2 linked regions of the Polyangium mundeleinium genome follow. The protein of the gene in region 1 interacts with the protein of each later gene in a pairwise test. Links are inferred from orthologs where the notes say so. Each region holds a gene or a part of one and is shown on either strand. Other genes may lie near its edges. The genes, in order: POL67_RS49285 and bioB.

What was found.
Region 2: the proteins of POL67_RS49285 (region 1) and bioB interact in binary tests that used the Escherichia coli proteins (3 or more experiments, as listed by UniProt). The link is inferred for Polyangium mundeleinium from one-to-one orthologs.

What each region holds. Positions count from the first base shown.
Region 1 is NZ_JAQNDO010000001.1:12,429,977-12,444,360, reverse strand. What follows is about bases 1-2,881. They hold POL67_RS49285 (class II glutamine amidotransferase), read left to right. Parts: upstream 1-955; coding sequence 956-1,807; downstream 1,808-2,881. Other genes in these bases: POL67_RS49280 (GGDEF domain-containing protein), read left to right, coding at 2,132-2,881; hemG (protoporphyrinogen oxidase), read left to right, coding at 1-926. In the rest of the region: more of POL67_RS49280, read left to right, coding at 2,882-3,037; POL67_RS49275 (aspartate aminotransferase family protein), read left to right, coding at 3,115-4,464; POL67_RS49270 (LuxE/PaaK family acyltransferase), read left to right, coding at 4,525-5,640; POL67_RS49265 (acyl-CoA reductase), read left to right, coding at 5,637-6,722; POL67_RS49260 (GAF domain-containing protein), read left to right, coding at 6,780-8,201; POL67_RS49255 (hypothetical protein), read right to left, coding at 8,302-8,436; POL67_RS49250 ((2Fe-2S)-binding protein), read left to right, coding at 8,495-8,866; POL67_RS49245 (radical SAM protein), read right to left, coding at 8,818-9,702; POL67_RS49240 (peptidylprolyl isomerase), read left to right, coding at 9,894-10,379; POL67_RS49235 (MGH1-like glycoside hydrolase domain-containing protein), read left to right, coding at 10,430-13,081; POL67_RS49230 (AAA family ATPase), read left to right, coding at 13,078-14,384.
Region 2 is NZ_JAQNDO010000001.1:4,923,968-4,938,418, reverse strand. Bases 5,755-8,702 are described here. They hold bioB (biotin synthase BioB), read right to left. Parts: upstream 7,759-8,702; coding sequence 6,751-7,758; downstream 5,755-6,750. Other genes in these bases: POL67_RS19740 (CBS domain-containing protein), read left to right, coding at 7,895-8,702; POL67_RS54240 (GFA family protein), read right to left, coding at 6,093-6,506; POL67_RS19750 (protein-tyrosine phosphatase family protein), read right to left, coding at 5,755-6,027. Also shown: POL67_RS19775 (GFA family protein), read right to left, coding at 1-38; POL67_RS19770 (LysR family transcriptional regulator), read left to right, coding at 146-1,069; POL67_RS19765 (WD40 repeat domain-containing protein), read left to right, coding at 1,122-2,501; POL67_RS54245 (FG-GAP repeat domain-containing protein), read right to left, coding at 2,571-2,918; POL67_RS19760 (FG-GAP-like repeat-containing protein), read right to left, coding at 2,915-4,417; POL67_RS19755 (hypothetical protein), read right to left, coding at 4,732-5,214; more of POL67_RS19750, read right to left, coding at 5,335-5,754; more of POL67_RS19740, read left to right, coding at 8,703-8,806; POL67_RS19735 (type IV pilus twitching motility protein PilT), read right to left, coding at 8,916-9,971; POL67_RS19730 (hypothetical protein), read right to left, coding at 10,006-11,505; POL67_RS19725 (thiamine biosynthesis protein), read right to left, coding at 11,658-12,293; POL67_RS19720 (immunity protein Imm33 domain-containing protein), read right to left, coding at 12,353-12,838; POL67_RS19715 (c-type cytochrome), read left to right, coding at 13,147-13,932; POL67_RS19710 (fatty acid desaturase family protein), read right to left, coding at 13,934-14,451. UniProt on the Escherichia coli protein: Catalyzes the conversion of dethiobiotin (DTB) to biotin by the insertion of a sulfur atom into dethiobiotin via a radical-based mechanism.

The sequences.
Region 1 (14,384 bases):
TGCTCGGGGGCATCTATGCGGGCGACGTCGACCTGCTCAGCATCCGCAGCACCTTTCCGCAGCTCGCCGAGCTCGAAGATCGCCACGGCAGCCTGATCCGCGGCGCGCTCGCCGAGCGCCGGAAAAAGCCGGCGACGAAAGGACCACCGCCCAGCCCGTTCCATTCGCTCCTCGGGGGCATGGGCGAGCTCATCGAGGCGCTCGCCCGGCGCATCGAGAAGGCGGGCGGCGACATCCGCGTGGGTGCGCCCGTCGTGTCGGTCGAGCGATCGAGCGGCGCGGAGGCGAACGCCCCTCCGCGCTGGGTCGTGCGGTACGGCGCGCGGGACGGGCAGACCGAGTCGATCGAGGCCGACGACGTAGTGATGGCGGCGCCCGCACACGCGGCGGCGAGCGCGCTCGGTGAGATCGACGCGGAGCTCGGCGCGCTCCTCCGCGGCATCCCGTACGTCTCGACGGGCACCGTCGTCCTCGCGTACGCGCGGCCCGACGTCCCGCACCCACTCGACGCGGTGGGTGTGGTCATCCCGAAAGACGAACGGCGTCGTATCCTCGCCGCGACGTTCATCTCCAGCAAGTGGGCGGGACGCGCCCCGCAGGATGCGGCGCTCGTGCGCGTGTTCGTGGGTGGGCACCGCGATCCCGGCGCGCTCGCGGCGAGCGACGAGGCGCTCGTGTCGCTCGCGCGCGAGGAACTCGGTTCGCTCCTCGGCGTCCGCGCCGCGCCCATGCTCGCGCGTGTTTTCCGCTACGAGCAGGCGAACGCGCAGCCGATCGTGGGGCACGCGGCGCGGGTGCGGCGGATCCGCGACATCGCGCGCAGGCTCCCCGGCCTCCACTTCGCGGGCGCTGCGTTCGATGGCGTCGGCATCCCCGACTGCGTGCGGCAGGCGAACGAGGCTGCGGCGGCCGTCGCGGCGCGCTGAGTTTCGCCTATACTCCCAGGCGCGCGGAGATGTGCGAGCTACTCGGGATGGAGTGCAACGTCCCCACGGACATCGTCTTCTCGTTCTCTGGCTTGTGCCAGCGAGGCGGGAAGACGGGCCCGCATGGGGACGGCTGGGGCCTGTCGTTTTACGAGGGGTACGCCGCGCGCGTGTTCCTCGAACCGACATCGGCGGCCGCGAGCCCGCTCGCGCGGTTCCTCGCGCAAAACCCGATCAAGACGATGCTGGCGATCGGCCACGTCCGCAAGCGGACGCGCGGGCCCACGAGTCTCGCGAACACGCATCCGTTCGTGCGCGAGCTTTGGGGCCGACACTGGGTCTTCGCGCACAACGGCACGCTGCCGCGCGTGCGCCAGCGCAAGCTCGGCCGCTTCACGCCGATCGGCACGACCGACAGCGAGTACGCCTTCTGCGTCCTGCTCGAAGAGCTTCGCCGCACCTTCGACGATTATCCGCGCAGGCCGAGCGAGCTCTGGCAGACCGTGGCAGACGCCGGCGCGCGTATCGCGAAAGACGGTACGTTCAACTTCCTGCTCGGTGATGGGCGGCACCTGTTTGCCCGTTGCGGCACGCGGCTCTGCTACATCATCCGAAAGGCGCCGTTTGGCCTCGCGCACCTCGCGGACGAGGACCTCGCGGTCGACTTCTCGGCCGTGACCACGCCGCGTGATCGTGTGGCGGTCGTGGCGACGGCGCCGCTCACGAAGAACGAGACGTGGACGCAGGGCAAACCCGGGGAAATGTGGGTTTTCGATCACGGCCGGCTGCTCGCGACGTTGCCGTCGGGCACGCCGGATCGAAGGCCCGCGCGGGCCGAACGCGAGCTACGCGCGAGCGCGGCGCGAGACCTCACGGCTTGAGCGACTTCTTTCGAAGTCGTCCTGGGCGCACGAGTCCGTCGCTGCTGTCCGGACCACGCGCCTTGCATTCGTACAATCGTCGCACAACAATGTCGCAAACCTCGCCGTGGAGCCTGGGCAACCAGGCCCTGGAGACGAGACACGGCAAGGACGAAACCCAGTAATCGAATTCACCTTGACGCCTGTGCGGGGGGATGGATACGCTGAAGCTGGAAGATCGGCTGGATCCGGGTGATTGAGCTTGGAACGGGCTACTTCCGAGGGGCCCCGCTTCGATTGCTTCCCGACGTGACCGAAGTAGCAGGCAGACCGGGCTGAAACCGCGTGAACGACTTCGACGAAAAGACTCGCGTTACCACGGTGGTGCAGCCCCCGCCGGGTGGGGGTGAGGCGCCTCGGCTCGGGACCGACTGCCTCGTCGTCATTTACACGAAGGAGCCGACGCTGCTCGGCAAGCGCTTCGTGCTCGAGCACAACCCGACGCGGGTCGGTCGTGGCGCGGACAACCATGTGGTCCTCGACGGCGACTCGGTGTCGCGGCGCCACGCGCAGTTCCGCCAGCAGGGCGGCTACTGGGTCGTCGTCGACGACGGCAGCACGAACGGCACGTACTGCAACGACGAGCAGATCTCGCGCGAGGTCGTCCTGAAGAACGGCGACCGTGTGAAGATTGGCCCGACGATCTTCAAGTTCCTCTCCGGGGCCGACGTCGAGGCGCAGTACCACGAAGAGATCTACCGGATGACCATCATCGATGGTCTCACGCAGATCTACAACAAGCGCTACCTCTACGAAGCCCTCGAGCGCGAGATCATCCGCGGCCGCAGGCACGATCGGGATCTGTCGATCCTGATGTTCGACATCGACCACTTCAAGCGCATCAACGACGTGCACGGCCACCTCGCGGGCGACTACGTGCTGAAGGAGGTCGCGCGTGTCGTGCAGTCGCGCATCCGCCGCGACGAGGTCTTCGCACGGTACGGCGGCGAGGAGTTCTCGATCGTCCTGCCCGAGACCTCGCTCGAGGGCGCCGTCGCGCTCGGCGAGACGCTGCGGCAGAAGGTCGCGGACAACGCGTTCGTTTTTCAAGCCGACAGCATCAAGGTGACGATCAGCCTCGGCGCCGCGCTCCTGCAGGAGAGCGATCGCTCGGCGCAGGACCTCATCAAGCGCGCCGATGAGAAGCTCTACATGGCGAAGAGGACCGGCCGAAACAGGCTGTGCTCGTAACCCCGAGGTCCTTGGTTCCGAGAGGACGCTCGTGTCCACCGCTGCTCGCCGCGCTCGTGCGTGCTAGGTGAAACGACATGCCCCTGAGCGAGTTTCCCGCCCCCGCAGAGGAACTGACGGGTGATCAGCTCCCCGAGATCCGTGTGCCGCCTCCGGGCCCTGCGTCGCGTAGCCTCCTCGGCAGGCTCGAACGCGTCGAGTGCCCGGCGTTCGGCACGCGGCGCAAGACGCGCGAGGAGACGAGCGGCGCAGAGATGGCGCCGATCGTGCTCGCCTCGGGCAAGGGCGCGAACCTGTTCGACGTCGATGGCAACCGCTACGTCGACCTCGTGGCCGGCTTCGGATCGCTCCTGCTCGGGCACGGCGCGACGAGCGTGACGCGCGCGATCGAGGCGCAGTCCGATCGGCTCATCCAGGCGCTCGGCGACGTGTACGCTGCCGACATCAAGGTCGCACTACTCGAACGGCTCGCGTCGCTACATCCAAGCGTGGCGCCGCGCGTGCTGCTTTGCCAGAGCGGGAGCGACGCGATCACTGCCGCGCTGAAGACGGTGACGCTCGCCACGGGCAAACCCGGCGTCGTCGCCTTCGAGGGCGCATACCACGGCCTTGGATACGGGCCGCTCGCCGCGCTCGGGCTGCGCGAGAGTTATCGCGAGCCGTTCAACCTCCAGCTCAACCCGCACGTCTCGTTCGCGCCGTATCCCGCGGCGGAGGCCGATCTCGATCGTTCGCTCGGCGCCGTGGAGAAGGCGCTCGCGGCCGGCAACGTCGGCGCGGTGCTGGTCGAGCCGATCCTTGGGCGCGGCGGCATCATCGTGCCGCCCGAGCGGTTCTTGCGGGACCTCTGCGAGCTCGCGCATCGGCACGGCGCGCTCGTGATCGCCGACGAGATCTGGACCGGGCTCGGTCGTTCGGGCTCGATGGTGCGATCGACGGCCGTGGGCGCAGCGATCGACGTGCTCGTGTTCGGCAAGGGCCTCGGCGGAGGTTTGCCGATCGCGGCGTGCATCGCGGCGGATGAGGTCATGCAGGCATGGGCGCGCGAGGGCGAGGTCGTGCACACGTCCACGCACGCGGGCGCGCCGCTCGCGTGCGCGACGGCGATCGCCACGCTCGACTCGCTCCGGTTTCGGCAGCTCGTCAACAAGACGCGTGAGATCGGCGCGCGGACGAAGGAGTACCTCACGGCGGTGCTCGCGGGCGTGCCAGGTGTCGTCGACGTGCGCGGCGAGGGCTTGATGCTCGGCGTCGCGTTCGAGAGCGGCGCGCTCGCCTTGCAGACGATGCGGCGCATGCTCGAAGCCGGGTACGTGGTGATCACGGGCGGGCAGAAGGGCGAGGTGATCACCTGGACGCCGCCGCTCACGATCGCCGAGGAGCAACTCACGGCGGCGGCGAACGCGATGAAGGCGACGCTCGCCTGACGGTTCGAGCGAAGTCCGCTCGCTTGGCGGCCTTGCCTCGCTCCTGCTAGGAATCGCCGCGTGACGGTACGGCCTACGAGCGAAGCGCTGCATGGGCGCGTGCGGGCGTTCGTCGAGGGGATCTTGCGCGGCGCGCCGCCCGAGTCCTTCGACGACCTCGCACTTGCGCTCGCGCGTTTCCAGGCCGCGCACGTGCCTGCCCTCGGGCGCCTCGTCCGCGCGCGGGGCATCGACCTCGCGAGCGCGCGCGACGCGGCCGTGATCCCCGCGCTGCCTTGCGACGTCTTCCGGCTCGCGCGCATTGCCGCGCATGCGCCCGATGAAGACACGCTCGTGTTTCGGACGAGCGGCACGTCCCAGGGCAAGGAAGCGCGCGGGGAGCATCCGTTCCGCACCACCGCCACGTACGAGCTCGTCGCGCTTCGTTGGGGCGAGCGGATGCTCTGGCCCGATCGTCAAGACCTTGGCGTCCTTGTGCTCGCGCCGTCCATCGAGGAGGTCGCCGACTCGTCGCTCGGCTTCATGCTCGATCTCTTCGCCCGCGAGCTCGGTGGTCCTGTGAGCTTCCACGTGCGCAGCGGCGTGCTCGACATCGAAGGCGTGGCGCGCGCCGCGGCCGAAGCACGTGCCGCAGGCAGACCTGCGCTTGTGCTCGGCGCGTCGTTCGCGTTCGTGCACCTGCTCGACGGCGCCGGGACGCGGGATCTCTCGCTCCCGCCGGGCAGCCGCGTCATGCAGACCGGCGGCTTCAAAGGTCGCTCACGCGAGGTCGAGCCGACCGAGCTCCGGCGCGCGATCGCCTCCCTGTTCGGCGTCCCCGGGGCCCACATCGTGGGCGAATACGGCATGACCGAGCTTTCGAGTCAGCTCTACGAAGGCACGCTCGCCGCCGCGCTCGGCGCTCGGTCCCCGGCGCGGCACGGCGTGTACGCGCCGCCGCCGTGGATGCGCGTGACCGCCTGCGATCCCACGACGCTCGCGCCGCTCTCGCCGGGTGAGACGGGCATCCTGCGGTTCGTCGATCTCGCGAACGTCGACTCGTCCGTGGCGATCCAGACGTCGGACCTCGGGCGCGTGACCGACGACGGGGTCGAGCTCTTCGGCCGCGCGCCGGGCGCCACGCCGCGCGGATGCTCGCTCGCGATCGACGAGGTTCTCTCGCGCGGTTCGTCATGAGCGCCGAGGCCGAGGCGAGGGCGCGTGTCCTCCGCGTAGTCGCCGCGGGCAGGCGCATCCAGGATCCGAACGATCCGCTCGGCGCCGAGGCACGTGCGCGTTTGCCCGAGGTCACCGGCCTCGATCCGAAGGGCGTCGAGCTTGCGCTCTCGGCGCACCTGGAGACGCAGCCGACGGACGCCGAGATCGACACGCTGCTCGCGCGCACCGGCCGCGCGCCCCGCTGCCACCTCGTCCTCGCAGCCAACGTCTGCACCGCGCCGCTCCGCGCGCTCGCGCTTGCCGCCGCGACCTCACCTGACATCGTCGTGCGTCCCTCGCGCCGTGATCCCGTGGTCACCGACCTCCTCGTCCGCGCGCTTGCCGCCGACGAAACGTTCGTCCAGACGCACCACGCCTCCCTCACGCGTGCCTCCACCATCTCACCCGCGCCAGGCGACGAGCTGCACGTCTACGGCTCGGACGCCTCGATCGAAGCCGTCACACGAAGCCTTCCGGCGGGCGTTTGCGTGCGGGGACATGGCACCGGCATCGGGCTCGCGGTCGTTGGAGCCGACGCCGCGCTCGACGACGCTGCCGAGGCCCTCGCGCGGGACGTCGTCCCCTTCGATCAACGCGGGTGTTTGTCTCCGCGCTTCGTCCTCGTCGAGGGCGGAGAACCCCACGCGGAACAGTTTGTCCAAGCGCTCGATGCCGCCCTCGCCCGCACCGCTGCGCGTATCCCCCGCGGCCCCCTCGATCCCGCGCTCGCTGCCGAAATCACGCTGTACGGCGCCTCGATGGAGGCCGTCGGCCTCTTCCTCGCGCGCCCCTCGCATGCCGTCGGCTTCGACCCTTCCCCACGAGCGCTCGTCTTGCCGCCGGCTGCGCGCGTCGTTCACGTCGTCGCGCTCGCGCTCGAACAAGCGCCGCAGCTCCTCGCCCCGTGGGCGCCGTTCGTCACGGCCGTGGGCTCGTCGGACGACGGTGCCCTCGCGCGCGCTGTCCTCGAACGCGCACCGTTTGCGCGCTGCTCGCCGCTCGGCGCGATGCAGCGCCCGCCCCTCGATGGGCCTGTGGACTTGCGCCCGTCCCGCGCATGATCGGGACCTCCTGCGACCGCTTTCCAAGACCGTCCCTCCTGGTATGGTACGGCCCGAATGCCGTCGCGTCCCTCCGACGAAGTCCTCGCCAACGACCCTGCGGTGACGCCGGTCGTCTCGACCTTGCCCCCGCCGCCGGAGTCGCAGAACCCCGTGCGCCGCGAGGTTCGCCTCGACCGCGTCCTCGACTTCGTTTCGTTTGTGGCCAAACCGATGCCCCTCTCGGTCCTCCTCGACGAGGCCCCGAAACGCATCGCCGCCATCGTCCAGGCCGAGATCGTCTCGCTCTACCTCCTCGAAGGGGACGGCGACGCGCTCGTCCTTCGCGGCAACGTCGGGTTTCCCGTGGGCGCGCGCGGCACCGTGCGCATGTCCGTCGGCGAAGGCCTCACGGGGACGGCCGTCGCGACCAGGCGGCCCGTCGCCGTCGTGAAAGCGCCCGGCGATCAGCGCTGGCGCGCGTTTCCGTTCATCGACGAGGACCGTTACCCCGTCTTTCTTGCCGTCCCCATCCTCGGCTTCGACCGCGTGCTCGGCGCGATCGTCGTGCAGCGCGCGGGCGACAAGGCCTACCGCCCGAGCGACGTCCGGCTCCTCGTCGCGCTCACCGCGCCGATCGCCTCGGCGATCCGGCATGCCGAGGTTCTCCGCGAGCTACGCGACAAGAAGCTTCGCCGCACAGGCGGCGGCACCCGCAAGGTCACGCTCCCCGGCGTCCCTTCGGTTCCGGGCCGATCGCTCGGCGCCGTCGCGGCCCTGCGCCGCCCGGCCACCTCGCCGCAGCGCAAGGCCACGGGCGAGGATCCGAAGCTCCTCCGTGGTGCCTGGAGCGCGGCCGAGAAGGCGCTCTCGGCGCTCGTCGCCCGCGCGGGCAAGCTCGGGCTCTCGCGCGAGGCGGCGTTCCTCTCCACGTACGAGCTCATGATCGGCGACCTGCGCCTTCGTCAGCGCGCGTCCGAGCTCGTCGCCGAGGGCCACGGCGTCGCGCAGGCGCTCGGCCTCGTCGCGCGTGAGGGCGTGCGCGCGGCGAACGGCATCGTCGGGGATCCCTTCCTGCAGGAGCGCGCCCGCGACATGGAGGACCTCTGCGACGCGCTCGTCATGCTCGCGTCGCCCGACGCGCGCGCGGAGCTCCCGACAAAGGCCGTGCTCATCGGCGATCGGCTCACCGTGTTCGACCTCGTCGTCTCGGCGCGCACGCATCCCGTGGGCGTCGTGCTCAGCGAGCGCGCCTCGGATCCCCGCACGCCGGTGCTCTTGCGGCTGCTCGGCTTGCCGTCGATCACGCAGGTCGAGGGCCTCTTCCAGTGGGCGTCGCCCGGCGACGTCGTGCTGCTCGACGCGGATCACGGCTTCCTCGTGATCAACCCGTCGCGCGCGGAAATGGCCACGCTCCGGGCCGAGCGGAAGAAGGGCAAAGCGCCGCCCGACGTGTCCGAAACGACCGAGGCCGAGGTTGAAAGCGACCCGATGGAATGAAGCTCTGGCGCGCGGCGTGATCACGCGCGCTTCGTTGGTCGTGCCGTCGAAAATGTCCGTCCGGTGCCGTGCGCGTGGGACGCACGGCACGGACGTGACTTCAGGATGCCGACTTCGGCGCGGGGCTCTGCTGCGCCTGCGTCTGGGCTTCGGCAGCCTTCTTCGCGCGCCAGCGGGCGAGCCTGCGCGTCTGGCGGACCTTCTCTTTGGCACGAACCTGCGGTTTCTGAGGCATGCGCCCCATATAGCCGATCCCCCCGGGGGGGCGCTACCATCCCGCGAGAGGTTCGTGCATGAAAACCCTGGTTTGCCGCTGTGAGGACGTGACGCTCCACGAGCTTGAAGCGGCCCTCGATCGTGGCTACCGCGACATCGAGTCGGTCAAGCGGTACACCGGCTTCGGGACTGGCTGGTGCCAGGGCAAGTGGTGCCTCGCGCTCTGCGCGCGCCTCGTTTCCGAGCGCGGCGGCGACGTCGACAAGCCCATCACCCCGAGGCCGCCGTACCACCCCGTCTCGCTCTCCGTCCTCGCGGGCCTCGACGACCTCGACCTGCCCGGCGGCGGCCCGCACCACGGCGAGGGCGGGGACACGGCCCCGAGGCCTGAATCTTCGTCTCACGCCGGCACGCTGTTGACCTCGTCCCCGCCGAAGCGATCCACGTAGTCGGGGCGCAGCCCCGGGCACGCCTCGAAGAACCGACAGCCCTCGCATCCTGCGGGCTTCACGCCACCCGTGAGGCGCGAGTTTTTCAGATCGAACACCTCGTCCGGCGTCACGACCCGCACGACGTCCGCGCCCGGGTGCCGCACGTGATCCTCGTACCCCGGCAAAAAGCACCGCGGGATGTGCAGCGCGTGCACCTCGTAGCCGCCTTTCCGCGCCGCCTCGAACGCCTCGCGCGCTTTCGCGGCCACGTCCGAAAGACGCGGGAGCTGGTCCACGTTCGCGCGGTTTCCGTCCGTCAACGACACGAGCCACAGCCGAAAATGCCGGATTCCCTGCGCGAAAAGCCCCTCGACCCACGCGCGCACGTCCCGGTACGTGTCCTCCTTCAGGATCAGATCCGCGATCGGATCGAGCCCCCGCGCGACGAGGTTCTCGATCGCCTTTCGCCGCAGCTCTGCCGTCCCTTCGCGTTGCACTGTCTCCTCGTAGGCTGCGTCGCTCGGCGCGTGCATCGACACGTGGAACTGATCCACGCCCGCTTCGGCGAGCAGCGAAAGGTACGGCGCATGCGCGTACCTGAGACCGTTCGACGCGACCTTCACGTGCTCGAACCCGCGCTTCTTCGCGTACCGCACGAGCGCTGGCAGATCGCTCCGGATCGTCGGCTCGCCGCCGGTGAACGCGACATCGCGGAAGCCTCGTGTGGCGGCCCGATCGATCTCCCGCGCCACCTGCTCCGTCGACAGCGCGCGACGCCGCATCGCCTCGGTGATCGTGCAGTAGGTACACGCGAGGTTGCAGTCGTAGCCGAGGACCACATCGAGCAGCGGCACCCCGTCATCGTATCAGACGACTCCCTGAGCCTTTCGACGCTCGGGGGCTACGCTTGGACAAGCCGAGCTACGCCCCGAACCTTTCGACGCTCGGGGCTACGCTTGGACAAGCCGAGCTACGCCCCGAACCCCCTTGCGCGCCCGCGGCCCCTGGTCCACGTTCCCGCCCCATGGCAGCTCTCGCTGGCCGAGTGTCCGTTCTCCTCGCGCTCGCGTTCGTCTGTCCCGCGTGCACCTCGCTCGCCACGGGGCCGGACTGGACGGGGGGCGGGCTCGAAACGATCGGCCCTGCGCGGGCGGCCGAGCGCGAGGCCGTCGAGGAGCGCGAGCGTCAGCGGATCGCCCGCCTGCCGACCCGCATCGGCGCGCGCCACATCCTCGTCATGCACCAGCGCTCCCAGCAGCGTCCCGAGGACGTCACCCGCACCCGCGAAGAGGCGAAGCAGAAGGCGCTGGAGTGCCTGCGCGCGTTGCGGTCGGGCGCGGCGTGGGCGTCGGTCGTCACCGAGTGCTCGGACGAGCCCGGGGCGGGTGATCGCGGCGGGGATCTCGGCCAGTTCGAGCGTGGCGCCATGGTCAAGTCCTTTTCGGATGCCGCGTTCGAGCTCCAGATCAACGAGATCAGCGAGGTTGTCGAGACCGCTTACGGTTTTCACATCATCCAGCGCACCGAATGATCCTGCCCCTCGGGCGCTTGGGGGGCCTCGAACCCTGATATGTTCGAGGCATGCAGGCGTGGAAGACCGAGGAGCACCATCGACTCGCCCAGGCGCGCGAGCGTGTTCTTCGCTGGAAGGACTGGGGGCCCTACGTCGCGGAGCGCGCCTGGGGCACCGTCCGGGAGGACTACAGCGCCAGTGGGGATGCCTGGGGGTATTTCCCGCACGACCACGCGCGGAGCCGCGCCTATCGCTGGAACGAGGACGGCCTCGCGGGGATCTGTGATCGCACGCAGATCCTCTGCCTCGCCCTTGCCTTGTGGAACGGCCGCGATCCCATTCTGAAAGAGCGCCTCTTTGGCGTCACCGGCCCCGAAGGCAATCACGGCGAGGACGTCAAGGAGGTCTACCATTACGAGGACGCGACCCCGACGTCGAGTTACCTCCGCTTCCTCTACAAATATCCCCAGCGTCGTTATCCGTACGAAAAGCTCGTCGCGGGAAATCGCACGCGCGGCGGCGACGAACCCGAGCTCGAGACCTGGGACCTCGGCCTCTACGACGAGGGTCGATACTTCGACGTCACCGTCGAATACGCGAAACGCGCGCCCCATGACATCTTGATGGTCGTCACCATCGAGAACCGCGGCCCCGAGGATGCCCCGATTCACGTCTTGCCGCACCTCTGGTTCCGCAACACCTGGTCGTGGGACGAGATCGTCGTCGCGCCGCCCGAGATCCAAGAAGGCGAACGCGGCGAGGGGTTCACCTCCCTCCGCTGCAATCACCACGATCTCGGCGCCTTCCACCTTTACATCGAGGGCGACGACACGACCCTCCTTTTCACGAACAACGAGACCAACACCGAGCGCCTCTTTGGCTCGCCGTCGCGCACGCCGTACGTCAAGGATGCCTTCCACGCTCGCGTCGTCCACGGCGACGAATCCAAGACAAACCCCGCCGGGCGTGGCTCGAAGGCGGCGGCGTGGCGCATGTTCAACGTACCCGCCGGGGGCCGTGTCGTCCTCCGTGCGCGGCTCTGCCCCGAGCCCGAGCGGGCTCCGTTCGAGGGCTCGGACGAGCTCCTCGCGCAACGCAAGGCCGAGGCGGACGCGTTTTACCTGGCCATGCAAGGCCCGCACATGTCCGACGAGCGCCGGACGATCCAGCGCCAGGCCTCCGCGGGCCTGCTCTGGTCCATGCAGTTTTACCATTACGACGTCGACGTCTGGCTCCGCGGCGACGCGCTCGCGCCGCCGGCCGAGCGGCTCCGCGGCCGAAACAAGGACTTCCGGCACCTCTCGGTCGCCGACGTCATCTCCATGCCCGACAAATGGGAATATCCCTGGTTCGCGGCCTGGGACCTCGCCTTCCATGCGCTCGCGCTCGCACCGATCGACATGGACCTCGCGAAAAATCAGCTCAAGCTGATGGTCAAGGAGTGGTACCAGCACCCGAACGGACAGGTTCCGGCCTACGAATGGGAGTTCGGCGACATCAATCCCCCGATCCTCGCCTGGGCCGCCTACCAGCTCTACAAGATCGAGCGCAAACAGAGCGGGAAGGGCGATCGTCTTTTCCTCGAACGCATGTTCCATAAACTGCTCATCAACTTCGCCTGGTGGGTGAACAAGCGCGACGCCGAGGGAAACAACGTCTTCGAGGGCGGCTTCCTTGGCCTCGACAACATCTCCATCTTCGACCGCAGCGAGCCGCCGCCGCCCGGCATGAAGCTCGAACAGGCCGACGCGACCGCGTGGATGGCGATGTATTGCATCGACATCATGCGGATCGCGCTCGAGCTCGCCATGGAAAACTCTGCGTACGAGGACGCCGCGAGCAAGTTCTTCGAGCATTTCCTCCGCATCGCCTACACCTTCCACCACGCCGAGCCCCCCGAGATCCCGCTATGGGACGACGCCGAGGGGTTTTACTTCGACATCCTCACGGTCCACGGCGAGCCCCACCACCTGCCCGTGCGCTCCATGGTCGGCCTCATTCCCCTCTTCGCCGTGCACGTCATCGGCCCCGAGGTCTATCGCAAGCTCGACAACTTCCGCCGCCGCATGGAGTGGTTCCTCGGGAAAAACCCCCACCTCGCCGAGGCCCTCATCAAGCGCCCCGACGGCCGGTACGTCCTCACGGCCGTCCCGCCCGGAAAGCTCGAACGCGTCCTCGGCCACCTCTTCAACGAGGACGAGTTCCTCTCGCCGTTCGGCCCGCGCTCCCTCTCGAAAGAGCACCAGAAACGGCCTGTCGTTCTTTGGCAGGGCGAACGCCGGCTGGAGGTGAGCTACGAGCCGGGGGAATCGAGGAGTCGCATGAAAGGCGGGAACTCGAACTGGCGTGGTCCCGTCTGGCTGCCCACGGCATACATGATTTATCGCTCGCTCCTCCGCCTCGAACACGGCTTCGGCGACGTTTTGTGTATACCTGCCACGCGCACGCACGGGCCCCGCACGCTCCGCGAGGCTGCCGACGAGATCGCGACGCGCCTCGTCGCCCTCTTCGAGCGCGGACCCGACGGCAAGAGGCCCGTGTACGGTGACACCGACCTCTTCCAGTTCGACCCGCATTTCCGGGACAACCTCCTCTTTTACGAATATTTTCACGGAGACACCGGCGAGGGGCTCGGGGCCTCGCACCAGACCGGCTGGACGGGCCTCGTCGGGGATCTCGTGCTGCGACTCGAACGGCATCGGAGGGACGAGTTGGCATGAGCGGCCTGGGGAAAGGGGACGAGCGCGGGCAAACGACCCTCGCCGGCCTCCTCGCGTCTGGAATGCAAACCCCCGAGGCGGCCGCGCGCCTCACGCTCGCGCTCGCCCTCGCGCTCGACGAGCTTCATCGCGCAGGCCGTGCCCACGGCGATCTCTCGCCTGCGACGATCCTCGTCGAGCCCGCGTCGGGCGACGCATTCCTCGCCGACGCCGGCCCTCGCAGCGGCGCCGATGGGCGTGGCCCGGTCCGCGAGTCCTCGCTCGCGTATGCGGCCCCGGAGCGCACGCGGCGCGCGAGCCGCGGCTTCGACGGACGCGCCGATCTGTATTCGCTCGGCGCCATCCTGTATGAAATGCTCACGAGCGCGCCGCCGTTCGTCTCCGCCGATCCCTTGGCGCTCGCCCACGCGCACCTCGCGCGCGCGCCCGTGCCCGTGCACGAGCGGGATGCGGCCATCCCGCGCGTGCTCTCGGATATCACGCAGAAGCTCCTCGCGAAGGCGCCCGCGGAGCGATACCAGGCGGGCCGCGCGCTCGCGCTCGACCTCGAACGATTCTTGCGCGAAGGCCCCGACGCCGCGCCGTTTCCCCTCGGCACCGGCGACGGTCCCGACGATCGGCGTATCTGGGACAAAACCTTTGGCCGCGAAGCGGAGGCCCGCGCAATTGCTGCATCCGCGCGGCGGGCCATGTCGGGCGCGCCCGAGCTCGTGCTCGTCGTGGGTCCGGCCGGCTCTGGAAAATCCACGCTCGTCGCAGAGGCGCGCGAGCAAATCATCCACCAGAGTGGCCTGTTTGTCGCGACGAAACCCAAGGAAGGCGCAGCGCCCCGCGCGCCCCTCGCCGAAGTCGTCACGGCCCTCGCGCGCCGCGCCCTCGCCGAGCCGGAAGCGCGCCTCGACGCGATCCGCGCGCGCCTCCTCGTGGCCCTCGACGGTCAGGGCGCGCCGCTCGAAGACCTCGCGCCCGACGTGGCCCTCGTCCTCGGACAATCGCCGCCGCTGCCCGATCTCGGGGCCGCTGAAGCACGCCGCCGCGTGGGGCGCGCGGTTTGCCTGTTCCTTCGGGTCTTCTGCGAGCACTGGCCGCTCGTCGCCGTCTTTTTCGACGACCTCGATCACGCCGATCCCGAAACGCTCGCCATTCTCGCCGACGTCCTCGCTGACGAGGGCATCTCGCGCCTGCTCGTCCTCGGCGCGGCGCACGAGGAGGACACGGCGCCCGCGCAGCCGCTCGGTGCATTCCTCGAATCCATCACCCCGCGTGGCGTCACCCTTCAAAAGATCGTCCTCGGCCCGCTCGA
Region 2 (14,451 bases), 7.5 Mb from region 1 along the record:
TCGCAGGTCGCTTGCTGTTGCTGAAGGGTCTTTGTCATGGCCGATGTCCGCTGTTCGGGGGAAGGAAGCTCGCGCGCTCGCGACACGGGAGGACTTTGCGCTGAACCTTTCCGATGAAGGAAGTGATATGATTTCATGCACCTCGATGCATCGCGTGCATGATCGCTTCGACACGATGGACCTCAACCTGCTCCGCGTCTTCGAGGCCGTCTTCCGGGAACGCCATCTGACGCGGGCAGCGCGTGTCCTCGCGCTGAGCCCCTCGGCGGTGAGCCACGCGCTGCGAAGGCTCCGGGAGCACCTCGACGACCCGCTCTTCGAGCGGGAAGGGACCGAGATGGTGCCCACGGCGACATGCCTGCGCATGGCGCCCGCGCTCGTCGAACAGCTGGCGCAGTTGCGCGGACTCCTCCATCGATGGGGAACGTTCGAGCCTTCCACGACGACGCTGATGTTTCGCATCGGGATGCCCGACTCCATCGAGCCGATGCTCGTGCCTCAGCTCCGGAGCGCACTCGCGAAGGCGGCTCCGCTGGCCACGCTGGCGAGCGTCGCGTACCAACGCTCCGCCATTGCGCGTGAGCTTGCGTCCAGACAGATCGATCTCGCCTTTGATGTCTCCATGCCGGTCCACGAGCCAGTACAACACCGTCGCGTTCTGGAGGACGACTTCTGCCTCGTCGTGCGAGATGGGCATCCCCTTCGGGGGAAGCTGACGGTCGCGCAGTACGTCGCGGCGTCTCACGTCCTCGTGTCGAGTCGAGCGACGGGGCTCGTGCTCGAGGATCACGGGCTGTTGAGGCTCGGCGTCGAGCGGCGCGTGGTGGTGCGCTGTCAGAGCTACGACACGGCGTTCCGCGTGGTCGCGGACTCGGACGACGTGCTGACCGCGCCACGACGCTTGACGGGCGAGGTCGGGAAGGTCCACGCGCTCTCGCGACGCGCATTGCCGTTCAAGTTGCCACCCGTGAAGCTTCACATCTACTGGCACGCGCACGCGGAGTCGGACCCGGCAAACATGTGGCTCCGCGGGTTCGTAGAGGAGGTCGCCAACGCCGGTTCGGCCTGACGCTCAGAGCTTGACGCCACGGAGGGTTCCTGCCCTGCTGCGCGCCCCAATCATGCGCGCGCGTGCCCTGCCCCAGCTCCTCTCGATCGCCGTCGCCATCTCCGCATGCGCTGGCAGCCCGGCGCCCCCGTCTCCGCCTCCCCTTGCGGCGGCCTCCGCGACGCCGCCGCCCCAAACACCCGCGCCTCCGCCCGACGACGCGCCGCCCTTCGAGCTCTCCCGGGTGGAGCTGTCGCCCGAGGGAACGCGCATCGTCGCGTGGCAGGGAGGGGCCCCCATGGGGGCGTCTGCACCGCTCTGCGTGGTGCAGCTCGCGTCGCAGACGCCGGTGTGCGTCACGCTCCGTCCCAGTGATCCGCTGGACGGAGATCCGAAATTCTCCGCCCGGGGCACGTACCTCGCCATGCGCACCCGCAAGGGCCTCTTGGTCCGGGAGACAGCGCACTTGCGAACGACCTTCCAGAAGGCGCTCGCGAAAGGCGAAGAGGCGCGCGCCTTCGCCCAGAGCCCGAACGAGCGCTTGCTCGCCTGGATCGACGCCCGCGGCGCGGCGCGCGTGCTCGACATGACCACCGGGACCGACGTCATGTCCGCTGCATTCGGCGGGCCTGTCGAGACAGGGCGTGTCCTCTGGAGCGGCGACGAAAGGGTGGTCGTCGCCGCGGACGGATACGCTCCCCAGGTATGGGACCTGGCGCAGAATGCGGTCCACCCCGTCGACGTGCCGGGCGCGACATGGCGCGGCTACGAAATGGCCATCCACGGCAGCACGGGCCTTGTGGCGGGCGGTGACGCGCTGGTGGCCCAGTTCGACCTGCTCACCGGGCGTGTGACGGCGCTCGTTCGCCCGCCCGCTCCGACAAGAGGATCCCGCCGCGCGTCCCTCTCCACCTCGGCGTCGGGCGGGCGCTTCGCGGTGACGCTGGGCTCGCAGATTGACGTCTTCGACGCGAGCCCACCCGGGCTCGTCGTGTCGGTCCGTGTCGCCGACGGCGAGATCATGGGCGCCGCTCTGTCTCCCGACGGCTCCCGGATGGGGTTCGGCCTCGACCGCACCTCCTTCGCGGAAGGGCTCATGTACGAGTCGCACACCTTCCCGGTCGCGGCGGGCGCTTCTCCGAAGCGTATTGCCGAGACGCTGTTTTTGGGCTGGCTCGGCCATTTCCTCGTGACGGCCCGAGGCACCGAGGTCGTCGCCTTCGACGGCGACACCATGGCATGGCTCTACGACACCGGCTTCGTCTGGGCCGAGGCGTGCATGCTGGGGGGATATGCCGTCTCGGGGGGCACCGCGCTGCGCGTGTTCGACGCCGCGCTCCGGAAGAAATTCGAGATGGTGATCCGCGGGCCGATCACGTCCCCGAAGCTTTTGGCCCTCCCCGGGACGCGGATCGCCGAGCTCCCTCGCAATCTCAGCGACGTGCCCTTCTGACGGCAGTGCCCATCCAGGCTCGGAAAGCGGGTCGCTTTCCGGGGGATCCGGATTGCGCGCTCGATGGTTTCACGCAGCCCATCCTGGGGCGCATGGGTACCGATCTCCCCTCTTGAGATGGCGGCCTCGGCAGAGCACGCGCCGAGGCTGCCCCGGTGTTCGGTGCGCAAAGCCGCACGGCATGGCGCTCAAGGCGCGCTCAGCACCACGTTGATCGCGCTGTTGCTGCTCGAGACCACCGCGTCTGCGTGCCTGCGTGCCGCGCGTGACGACCACGTCATTGTCCCCGTCGCCGTCCATGTCGGCGGGGAGCGCGCCGTCCGGGGCCTGGGCAAAGGGGCTCATGACGCTGACGGAGAAGACCCCGCCGCCCTCGTTGAGCGCGATGCTGGCGTCCCGCGAGAGCCAGTTCGTCATGCCCAGGTCCACGTCGCCGTCGCCGTCCACGTCGGCGGCCTGGAGGCGGCCTGGAGGCGGCCGTTTTCGCTGTTGTAGATCGTCGCGCCCGTGAGGAAGGCGGATTTCGGCAAGAAGCCCCCGCCGCCGTCGTTCTGGAGAATGCGCACCTCGTCGAGCGGGCCCACGCCGGCGGTCGGGCCGATGCGGACGGCGATGTCCAGCCAGCCATCTGCATCGTAATCGGCGATCTCGGTGTCCACCGGCCGCACGCCCAGGGACAGGGGGACGGCGTTGAAGGACCCCCCGCCCTGGTTGTAAAGGCGGGTGAGGTCGTTGGAGCCCAGGTTCGCGGTGATCAGATCGCGGTCGCCGTCGCCGTCGAGGTCCGCGACGTCGAGCGAAATGGGCTCTGTGCCGACGGGAATCTTCACGGTCGCGGCGAATGCGCCATTGCCCTCGTTGCGCAGCAGGCTGACGGAGCTGTCGCCCTTGTTGACGGTGGCGATGTCCATGTCGCCATCGCCGTCGAGGTCCGCGAGCACCACTTGCTTGGGCGTCGCGCCGGTGGCGAGGCTCTGCGGCGCGGAGAGCTGGAAGAGGCCCTGGTTCTTGTAGACGAGCACGCCGCTCGAATAGGTCCTGCACACGACGATGTCCGCGTCCCCGTCGCCATCGACGTCGCCGAGCGCCATGTCGCCGGGCATCTGGCCCACGCCGGCGAGCGCATGGGCGACGACGAACGAACCATCCGACTGCTGCTGGAGCAGGCGCAGGTAGCCATTGGACGTTTCGGTGAGCGAGGCGATGTCGAGGTCGCCGTCGCCGTCGAGGTCGGCCAGCCTGAACGTGCTGGGCGAGGCGTCCAGGGAAAGCGTTTGGCGCGGCCCGAACTGATAGCCTGCGCCGCGCGGCAGGATCTGCAGGCTGGAGAGCTCGTAGCTCGCCAGCACGTCGACGTCGCCGTCGCCGTCATGGTCCCTGAGGCTCATCATGTAGGGGCGGTCGGGGAACACCCAGTCGAGCTGCGGCGCGAAGCATATTTCGCCGGTCTGATGAATGCCGTCGCCGCAGGTGGTGAACGTGGGCTTGCAGTCCGCGTCGCAGCCGTCGCCGCTCACCATGTTCTTGTCGTCGCAGACCTCGCCCGCGTCGAGCAGGCCGTCGCCGCACTGCTCCACGCCCTTGCAATCGCTGCGGCAGCCGTCCCCGTTCTTCACGTTGCCGTCGTCGCAGGCCTCGGCGCCCTCCTTTACCCCGTTGCCACAGGCGAACTTGGTACAGCCCGCCGTGTCCAGCGCGCAGCTCGGCGCGCAGGCGAGCTGTCCGGCGTCGAAGCCCAGGTCCTGGCAGGTCTTGCCATCGAGCAGCGCTCCGTCGCAGGCCTCCTGCGCGTCGAGCTGGCCGTTGCCGCAGGTGCCTCCGCAGGCAGCCTGGCCCGCGCAGTTCGTATCCGCGCAGTCGGCGGCGCCGTCGCCGTCGTCGTCCACGCCGTTTCCGCAATCCTCGACGGGCGGCACGCACGCGGGCTCTTCCGCGCAATCGTCGTCCGCGCAGTCGGCGGCGCCGTCGCCGTCGTCGTCCGCGCCGTTCTTGCAATCCTCGGCGGTGGGCGGCTGTCCGGGGGGCCGGGATCGCCGCAGGCGCCGAGGATGGCAGGGAAGAACGAGAGCAAGAGAAGGGCGTGTCGATGCTTCATGGTTCGCTCGTAGCGTCGCGGGGGCGCGAGCCTATCCGGACGTCAATCGCGGTGGGAAGCGATTGCAGATCGGCTGGCAGAATCCACGACGTGCCCGCGGGCCTATCGAGCGTCAGGCGGGATCGTGGGCTCGGGCTATTCGTCGATCGGCATGCAGGAAGAGCCGTATTCCTTCACGAAGACCTTGTACGTCTGCGGGGGCTCTTCGTCGAACGACGCGAAGTCGCTGCGTTCGAAGTCCTGCACGAGGTCCTTCTCGCACTGCTGCCCGTCGCGGTCGACGTCGACCACCACCGAAAAGTAAAACCCCGCATCCTCGCGCGCGACCGGCCCGACCCCTTGATCGATCAGCGTATGGGCGTTCGCCGGAATGTCGAGCGCGAGGTCGACGGGCAGCGCTGTCACTTCGAGCGCGTAGCGCCGGATCGCGGTGGCGCTCGCGTCGGCGAGCCTGGAATCGTAGCCCCACAGCGTAATGTGCGCCGTGGCGGGCTCGCCGAGCGTCACCGGCTCGTGATCCAGCGTGAAGGTCGTCCCCTCCGTCCCTCCCGTCCCCTCCGTCCCCCCGCACCCGAACAGCGCCAGAGCTGCGAGGATCCATGCGTGATGTGCTCTCATTCTCGTGCCCCTTTCCCTGTACGTGCGCGGGCATGGGGAACAATTGCAGACTTCGTGCCGTCTCGGCGCTCGTTCTTGCCCGCCAGCGTCTCCAGGCTATCGGCCCATCCCGCGCTGCGCTCAGCGTCCTGTTCTGGCGCAGCCTGACACAGGGCTTGCGAGCGACGCGCGGGCCGTCACGGCCCTCCTTTGCGAGCGAGACATTCTCGCCAGCGGGCGATGGGCATGGATCAACGCGATCGCGTCCTCGACCGTGCTCGTGATGCCCATACGGCACAGAAGAAGCACGACGAAGGAAGCCGTGCGGCCATGCCCCTGTGCACAATGCACCAGCACCACGGTCTCGGGGCCTATCTCCACGCTGGGCGTGTCGTGCACCAGCGGCATGCCGTCGAGATTCGGGAGCGCCTCGTATCGATGGGGAAAGCTGTACCAGCGCGGCAGCTCGGCAGCGAGATCCACCACGACGTCGAACCTCGACAAGTCTGGCCCGAGGAGCGGCCACCGGCCGAGGTAGATGTTCGTCCCTTCGAGCCGGTTTACCCGGGGCTCACGAGAAAAGACGGCGAGTATGATCCAGGTCGTCCAGGTGAATAACAACCACGGGAGGTTCAGCGTCGTCCAAAACCAGGAGACGCGTCCGTCGTTCGACTTCCCGCTCACCAGATGCGGGCGGTTTCTCGCGTACGCGTAGGCGAGCACGACACAGGAGAGGGCTGGCCACAGCAGGAGATGACGAGCGGGATGCGCGAGCAGCGCCACGCATGCGCCTTGCGCGAGTGCCAGCAGGAGGAAGAAGACGACGAACTTCATCGAGCAGCGCGGGAAGGCGGCGAACGATATGGGAATGCAGCGATCTTCCCTCGAGGGGGTGCCGCTTATCCGTTCGGCGGCGCCTGGGGAGGAAATGCGTCGTACTGAGGGGCTGGTCCCCCAATGTGATCCCAGGGCGCCTTCGAACCGACGAAGATATGCATCTCGATCTGAACGCCGGGATCACCATCGACGCTGCCGAGCGTCACTCCGTGCACCTTGCCTCCGCCTGTGCCGCACAGCGTGCTTCCACAGGTCCGGCAGAAGCACAGACCCCATCCCGGCGTCGTTTCATAGAAGCTGAGATTGTCCTCCCCGCTGAGCCACGAAAAGGACCCCGGCACGACTTCCGCGTAAGCAGACCCCGTCCCGCTAAATGCTTTTCGGCATCGCGAGCAATGGCAACTGCGCCCTGGTCCAAGCGGCGCATCGATTTGGTATCGAACCTTTCCGCAGAAACAACCACCCGTCAGCGACATGATCTCTCCTCTTTCTTTGGTTTCTGGCCGCCTCGGCCCGCCAGCGCCGGGACCGGCCCGCATCCCAGGCGGCCGTAGGGACACGACTTCACCGGCTTCGAGACCGAACGCCGAACGATGTCATTGGACCACCACCGCAGAACCGCCCCCTCCCGCTGGGTAGCCCGCTGCGGCCTGGTGTGTCGATCGACAGGCCGCCCGCGTGTCCGCCCAAAAGGCTTGACACGCGGGCCCTTGCCCTACCTCACTCCTCCGCCGCCGCCTCCGCCATCCCCACCGACGGCTTCCGCGCCGACAGCCCCGCGTCCCGGATGAGCGCCGTGTCCTCGTCGGCTTCCGGGTTCGGCGTCGTGAGCAGCTTGTCCCCGTAGAAGATCGAGTTCGCTCCGACGTAGAGGCACATCATCTGCGCCTCGCGCGACAGGTCCGTTCGGCCCGCCGACAGGCGCACCATGCTCTTCGGGAACACGATCCGCGCCGTCGCGATCATCCGGATGAACTCCACCGGATCGAGCGGAGGCAGGCTCTCCAGCGGCGTGCCCGCCACCCGCACGAGCGCGTTGATCGGCACGCTCTCCGGGTGCGGCGTGAGGCGCGCGAGCTCGACGAGCATCGCCGCGCGATCCCGCACCGACTCGCCCATCCCGATGATCCCACCCGAGCACACCGTGATCCCCGCCTTGCGCACGTTGCGCAGCGTCACGAGCCGCTGGTCGTACGTGCGCGTCGAGATGATCGAGCGGTAGTGCTCGCGCGACGTGTCGAGGTTGTGGTTGTACGCGTCGAGCCCCGCGTCCTTCAGCTTCGTCGCCTGCTCTTCCGTGAGCATGCCGAGCGTCACGCACGCTTCGAGTCCGCGCTCCTTCACGCCCCGCACCATCTCGAGCACGCGGTCGAACGCCGGGCCGTCCTTCACCTCGCGCCACGCCGCGCCCATGCAGAAGCGCGTCGAGCCCGCGGCCTTCGCGCGGTCGGCCGCTTCGAGCACCCCGTCGACGTCGAGCATCTTCTCCGGCGACGTGCTCGTGTCGTGGTGCGACGACTGCGGGCAGTACGCGCAGTCTTCGGGGCAGCCGCCCGTCTTCACGCTGAGCAGCGTGCAGAGCTGCACCTCCCCATCGACGTGGTGCGCCCGGTGCACACCACGCGCGCGGTCCATCAAAGCAAAGAACGGCAGGTCGTGAATCGCGACGACCTCGTCCACGGTCCAGTCATGGCGGATGGGGTCTGGGGCGAAGTGAGCCTCGGTCATGGCCGGCCGGTGTAGCCGACAAAGGCCCGCGCGAAAAGCCATCACCCCCGCCCGCCCGAGCGCGCCCCCTCGCGGCGGCGGCGGCTGGCATCGATCTGGCACGTTCTCCTCGGCAAAAACCGCAGAGGAGTGCCCCATGTCCCTGGATCGCTACCGTCGCCCCCGGTTGATCGTCCTCCACCCCCGCTCCACGACCTACGAGGCCGCCCGTGCCATGGCCGACAACCACGTCGGCGCCGTCCTGGTCGTCGAGGACCAGCGCCTCGTCGGCATCGCGACCGACCGCGACCTCGCCCTCGACGTCGTGGCGGCCGGCCTCGACCCGCGCACGACGCCCCTGCGCGACGTCATGAGCGACGAGGTCACCCCCGTGGACATCGACGACACGGTCGAAGACGTCGTGCGCGTCATGCGCGAGCACGCCTGCCGCCGCGTCCCCGTGCTCGAAGCGGGCCGGCCCGTCGGCATCGTCACGCTCGACGACCTCTTCCTCGAACGCGCCATCAACCTCGACACCGCCCGCTCGATCATCACGGCGCAGCTCGAAGTCGCCGCGCGCTTCAAGCCGGCAGGCGCGACGAGCCCGGCCGGCGTGACGCCAGGCCGCGGCGGCGAACGCGCACGCCAGCGCCGCGCCGCGCGCGCGGAAAATACCTACGGGCGCCTCCTGCACGCCTGCATGCGCCAGACGGGCCTCTCCACGCGCGAGCAGGCCGAGCGCGCGCTGCTCATCGTGCTCTCGAACCTGTGCAGCCGCCTCACGGAGGACGAGGCGCAGCACCTGCTCGCGCAGCTCCCGTCGAAGCTCGTCCCGCAGCTCGACGCGACGCTCGGCGGCTCGAACAAGGGCATCACGCCCGACACGATCGAGGCGGAGCTGCGCCGCGCGCTCCAGCTCTCGCCCGAGGCCGCGACGGACGTGCTCTACGCGACGTGCGAGGTCATCGCCGACAGCGTCTCCGCGGGCGAGATCGAGGACGTCCGCTCGGAGCTGCCCGCCGCGATGAAGGACCTCTTCCCGCCGATGCCGTATCGCCGCGCCAGCTAGAGCATCGACCCGTTCGATGCTCTGAAGATCGCGACGCGATCTTCCTCGGGGGGTGAATCGGCCGGGCTTTGCCCGGACGAGAGGGGGACGCGAGGCGTCCCCCTCGGGACTAGACCTGCGTCGCTGAGCGCGCGACGTCCGCGTCCACGAGCCCCTCCGCGACGAGGCGCTCGATGTGCATAGCGAACGTCTGCATCCCGTAGGGCGTCACGCCCTTCTCCATCAGCTCACGAAGCGACGGATGGCCTTCCGGACGCTCGATCGCGCCGCGCACCGCGCCCGTCGCGACGAGCACCTCCGACGCGAGCACGAGCCCGCCCCCTTCGCGTCGCGGGAGCAGGCGTTGCGCCACGATCCCCTGCAAACACGCGCTCAGCCGGTCGCGCGTCTCCGCTGGCGTCGGGCTCATCGAGAGGAGCCGTTTCACGGTCCGGCCCACGTCCGGCGTGGGCAGCGACGAGAGCACGAGGTGCCCGGTCTCGGCCGCTTGCAGCACGGCCTCCATCGTCGCCGCGTCGCGGATCTCGCCGACGAGCAGCACGTTCGGATCCTGCCGGAGGGCCGCGTGAACGCCCGACGCGAACGACTCCGTGTCGCTGCCGACCTCGCGCTGGCTCACGGTCGCGCGGCCGCCCTCGTGGACGAACTCGATCGGATCTTCGACGGTGACCACGTGCCTCGGGTGCGCCTCGACGATGTGCGCGAGCATCGACGCGAGCGTCGTGGTCTTGCCTTGCCCCGCGGCGCCCGCGACGAGCACGAGCCCGCGGCTCTTGTCGGCGAACCCGCGCGCGGCGGGCGGCACGCCGAGCGCCTCGAACGAAGGGATCTTCGCGGGGATCAGCCGCAGGACGAGGGCGATCGTCCCGCGCTGCAGGTAGACGTGGACGCGGAAGCGCCCGAGGCCTTCGGCCTCGTAGGAGACATCGACCTCGCGGAGCGATCCGAGCGCGCCGAGGACCGCGGGCCGCCGGGTGAGCACGAGCCGCGCGACGGCCTCGGTGTCCTCGGGCTTGAGGGGCTCGGCGCGGAAGTAGACGATGTCTCCGTGCACCCGGGCCCCGGGCGGCTGCCCCACGCGCAGGTGGATGTCGCTCGCCTGGGCCGCTTGCGCCTTGGCCAGGATCTGGTGGAGGAACGCCTCGCTCGCGTAGGGGGTCGTCACGGGGTCGTCACGGTAACGCAAGTCGGGCGAGGCCTCACCCCCGCCGCCGCCTCCCCCAAAGCAACGCCATCCCCGCCAGGAGCGCGCCCATCCAAGCCGCGCCCGTCGTTCGTCCGGGCCCGACCGCGCACGTAATGCCAGCGGCGTTTTCCTCGCCGATCTCCGCATCCGCGTCCGCGCCCGCTCCCGCCCCTTCCTCCGCTCCCTCGTCCGCTCCCGCCTCTTCCTTGCCCCCCCCGAGCCCTGCCCCCTCGTACGCGCCGATATCGATCGCGCCTGCCGGGACCCGCCCGAGCTGCCCCAGTTCCGTCACGACCTTCTTTGCCGGCGGCACGAAGAGCGGCGTCGCGAGCGGCGACGGGAAGGGAGACCCGGCCGGGCTCGCCGGGGCGGCCGCGCCTGCATCCCGCAAAGGGCTGTCCGCCGCGGGGCGCAGGTCGAACGCCGCGAGGTCCGCGAATTTCGGATTGCTCCCCTGGATCGTCCCCTGCCATTGCGTCGGCACCGTGCTCCCCTGCGGCACCCAGTTCTTCTGGCCGCCGATCACCGCCTTGCCCGTCGCCCATTCCACGTCCGTGAGCTTCAGGATCGAGACCGCGCCTCCCCCGACCCGGTAAAACGCGTTGTTGTGCATCTCGATGCTCTCGATGCCCCAGAAAATCTCCACCACCGGCTTCGATCCCTGCGCGAGGAGGAACGTGTTGTTCACGAAGCGGTAGCGGCCGTTCGTGGATCCGCCCGTCGCGTCGCTCCCGATGCGCACGGTGTAAAACGTCCCCGTCTTGCGGAAGACGTTCCCCACGATGTCGCCGTCCTCGCGCGCCACGTCCTCGGCCTCGCCGTCCGGCGCCACGAGCTCGAGCTCGCGGTAATACGCGCCCTCGATCCAGTTGTAATAAATCTCGTTCCGCTCGGCCCGGCTCTTCACCGCGTGCCCGCCGAGGCCGTCGTGCACGTAGCAATGCTGCATGCGGAACACGGCGCCCGGGTGCGCGTGCTCGTCCGTGTCCATGTAAATGGGGTGGCGCTTGTCGCCTGCCCCCGCCTTGTAGACCTCCACGTATTCGAGCGTCAGCGAGCCGGAGCCGTCCATCGCGCCGAGGATGCCGTGCGAGGGGCAATCATGGACCGCCGTGTCCCGGATCCGGATGTCGTGCCCGCGGTGGAACACGCAACGCGAGCTGCCCCCCACCACCTCGAAGCCCTCGATCACATAATGGTCGGCCCCGACCTCCAGCGTGTTCGTCCCGCCCGAGAGCACCGGGCGCTTGCCGTTCACGCGCACGCCTCGGATCGTGATCTTGTTCGAATTCGTCCCCGACTTCGTGAGCTTCACGTCGCCCGCGTACGTCGTATTTCCGGCGACCTCCACCACGTCGCCCGGCTGTAGCAGTGACGCCACCGCTTTCAGACTCGCATGGGGTTTGCCCGGCCCGACCTGATACGTCGTGGCGAATGCGAAAGGCGAAAGCAAGAGCGTCGCCCCGAAAAACCCCGCCACGACCCCACGGCGAAGCGTCCATCCGTTTGTCATGCACGGAGCTTCGCCCGGCAAACCCGGTCCACTCAAGCGCGACCCGCATCGATATCGGGCGCGAAGCTGCCAGAAATGTGCTTACCCGCCGGAATGGAAAGCCCGGTCGGCGCGCCAAACCCGGGCGCTCCCGGTCTTCCAGGGTTTTCGGGTCAGGGCGGATCGAGATCGCCGGGGATCTTCGCCGGGTCGAGGATCTTCTTTTCGGCAAGCGCCCGCGCGGCCGAGACCGCGAGCGCCCGGTGCTCGCGCGGGAGCGCAGGGTTTGCCGCGATCGAGAGCACGGCCGCGCCCGCCTCCGACGCGCCCTCCGGATCGAGCGGGTCCCGCGCCGTCGCGGGCCGGCCCGCCACGCCGAGGACGGCTTCGAGCGTGGGCCCGCGCTCCTCGTCCGTCGCCGCGAGCGCCCGCTTGCCGAGCACGCCGAGCGCGAGATCCGCGTCGTCCGCGAGCGGCAAGGCGGAGAGCGCCGTCCTCAGGATCGCCCCGCCGTCCCCGAGCGCCTCCACGAGCCCCGCCGCGCCGAGCGCGTCCGCGAGCGCTTGAAGTCCCGCCGGATCGTCATCCATCGCCCGCTGCCAGCGCGGATCGTCGAGCCGCGGGCTCCTCCGCGGCGGCGTGTTCGCTGAAGCAGACGCCCCTGAGCCCGCGGCCGCCTCGGTCGACCCCGACGAACCGCCCGACGGCGAGGACACCTCCGACGGCGCGGATCCGCGGCTGCACGCGGCGAGGCTCGCCACGAAAAGCACGGTCCACAGTCTCCTCGGGCGCGTGATCGAATCCGGCATGGTCCCGGCGGCTTACCGCGCCTCGAAGGTCCTGCCAAGCGCCACGGGAGAGAGGCCGGTCAGGTCCGCGCGCGCTTCGGTGAATACACTTCGCGATTCCGCGCGTCGGCGATCCCGAGCAGCGTATCGCCGTCGAATCGCGCGATGTACCCGACGGGCAGCGCCAGCACGTCGAGCAGCCGCTCGCGGCCGAGCCGCACGAGCCCGCAGCTCATGAACCCGGCGAGCTCCTCGGCGGACGGTTTTCCCTTGGCCTCCGCGCGGCCCATGTACCAGCCGGCGTCCCCGCCCTTCGCGATCCCCGTCCGATGCAGAACCACCGCCGGGGCGCGCAAGGCCGCCCGGTCCGCGACGATCTTGTCGTCGAAGCGGCACCCCTCCGGCTTGACCCCGAGCATCTTCACGAGCCCCACCTGCCGCGCCACGACCCGGAGCGACGCGGTCACGTCGGGCCGAAATTGCCGCGGATCCTCGTCGAAGTTGGGCTCGCACACGAGGAGCTGGCCCTCGCGCCGTTCGAGCCGGTAGGCGGCCCAGCCGAACACGACCACCGCGCCTTCGAGCCGGCTTTCGTCCGGCGAGCGGGCCGAACCCCCGCTCGATCATCGTGCGCGCTTCGAGCGCCTGCTCCGACGCACACCGGGCCACGACCGTCGTGCCCCCGATCTCTGTCGAGACCTCGATAAAACGTCCCACCGGCTGCCCTCCGCGCCCCTTGGGGCGGGCGCGAGTCTGCGCCTCTCGCCCTCTGCTCTGCAAGCCCGCTGAGGCCTCGATCGGGCGACGTTCGCCGCCGCGCCCGCTCGATCGTCCTGCCCAACGAGCACGCGCGTGGCAAGGTGCGCCCGCGGGAATGCTCTATCCGATCGTCCTCACGCTCCACTCGTGGCTCCGCTGGATCGTCCTCGGGCTCGGCCTCGCCGCCACCGTCGCGTCTGCCAACGCCGCGCGCGGGCGATCCGGCGCGTACGAGCGTCTCCACGACCGCCTCGGCCTCTTCTTCGTCGCCTCGCTCGACCTCCAGATCACGCTCGGCCTCGTGATGTACCTGTGGCTGAGCCCCATGACGCACCTCGCCTTCCAGGATCCCGCGGGCGCGATGCGCTCCTCGGCGCTCCGGTTTTTCCTCGTGGAGCACGCCTTCTCCATGGTGCTCGCGCTCGCCTGCGCCCACGTCGGCCGCGTGCGCGTGCGGCGAAGCACGAGCGACGGCGACAAGCACAAGCGCGCTGCGTGGGGCGCGGGCCTCGCGCTCGTGTGTCTTCTCGTGGGGATCCCCTGGCCGTTCATGCCTTATGCCCGCCCGCTCGCGCGGCTCTCCGTGGAGCAGGAGGCACCGCGGCAAGCGCTCACGGGCGCCGCGCTCGAAGAGACGCGCAAGCTCTACGAGCTCCGATGCGCCCCGTGCCATGGGGTGAACGGGCGCGGCGACGGCCCGGCCGCGGTGAACCTCCTCCCGCGGCCGCGTGATTTCGGCGATCCGGAATGGCAAACCGCCACGAAGGACGAATCGATCGAGCGCATCATCCGCTTGGGCGGCCGCGCCGTGGGCAAGAGCATGATGATGCCCTCGAACACCGATCTCACGGACGCCGACGTGCAGGCGCTGCGAGCCTACGTCCGCCGCATGGCCCGCTAGATCAGGCCGGCTCCGCCACTTCTTCCGGGGGTGCGTCCTTCGGGTACGGCACCATCTTGCCGGTCTGCGGGTCCCACAACTTCAGCGAGAAGCAATGCAGGATGTCGCGCGGCGACAGGCTCGTCTGCGGCTCGACCTGGAGCTCGGGGATCGCGGCCATCGCCTCGCGCAGCCGGTAGAACGGGATCGCCGCGTTCAGGTGGTGCACGTGGTGATACCCGATGTCCCCCGTGAAATAACTCATGATCGGCCCGCAGCGCATGAAGCTCGATGACTCCACGGCCGCGCGCGCGAACGTCCAGGTTTGCCGCGGCTGCATGTGCACGCCCGGGAAGTTGTGCTGCGCATAAAAGAGATACGAGCCGAGCGCGCACGCGATGAACAGCGGGCCCACGAGGACGAGCAGCGTCATCTCCCAGCCGAAGAAATACGTGATCGTCGAGACGAGCGCCGCGTGCAGGACGAACGCCGCCGCCGAATCCCAGTTCTCCTTGGGATTGCGCAGGAAGGCCGAGATGC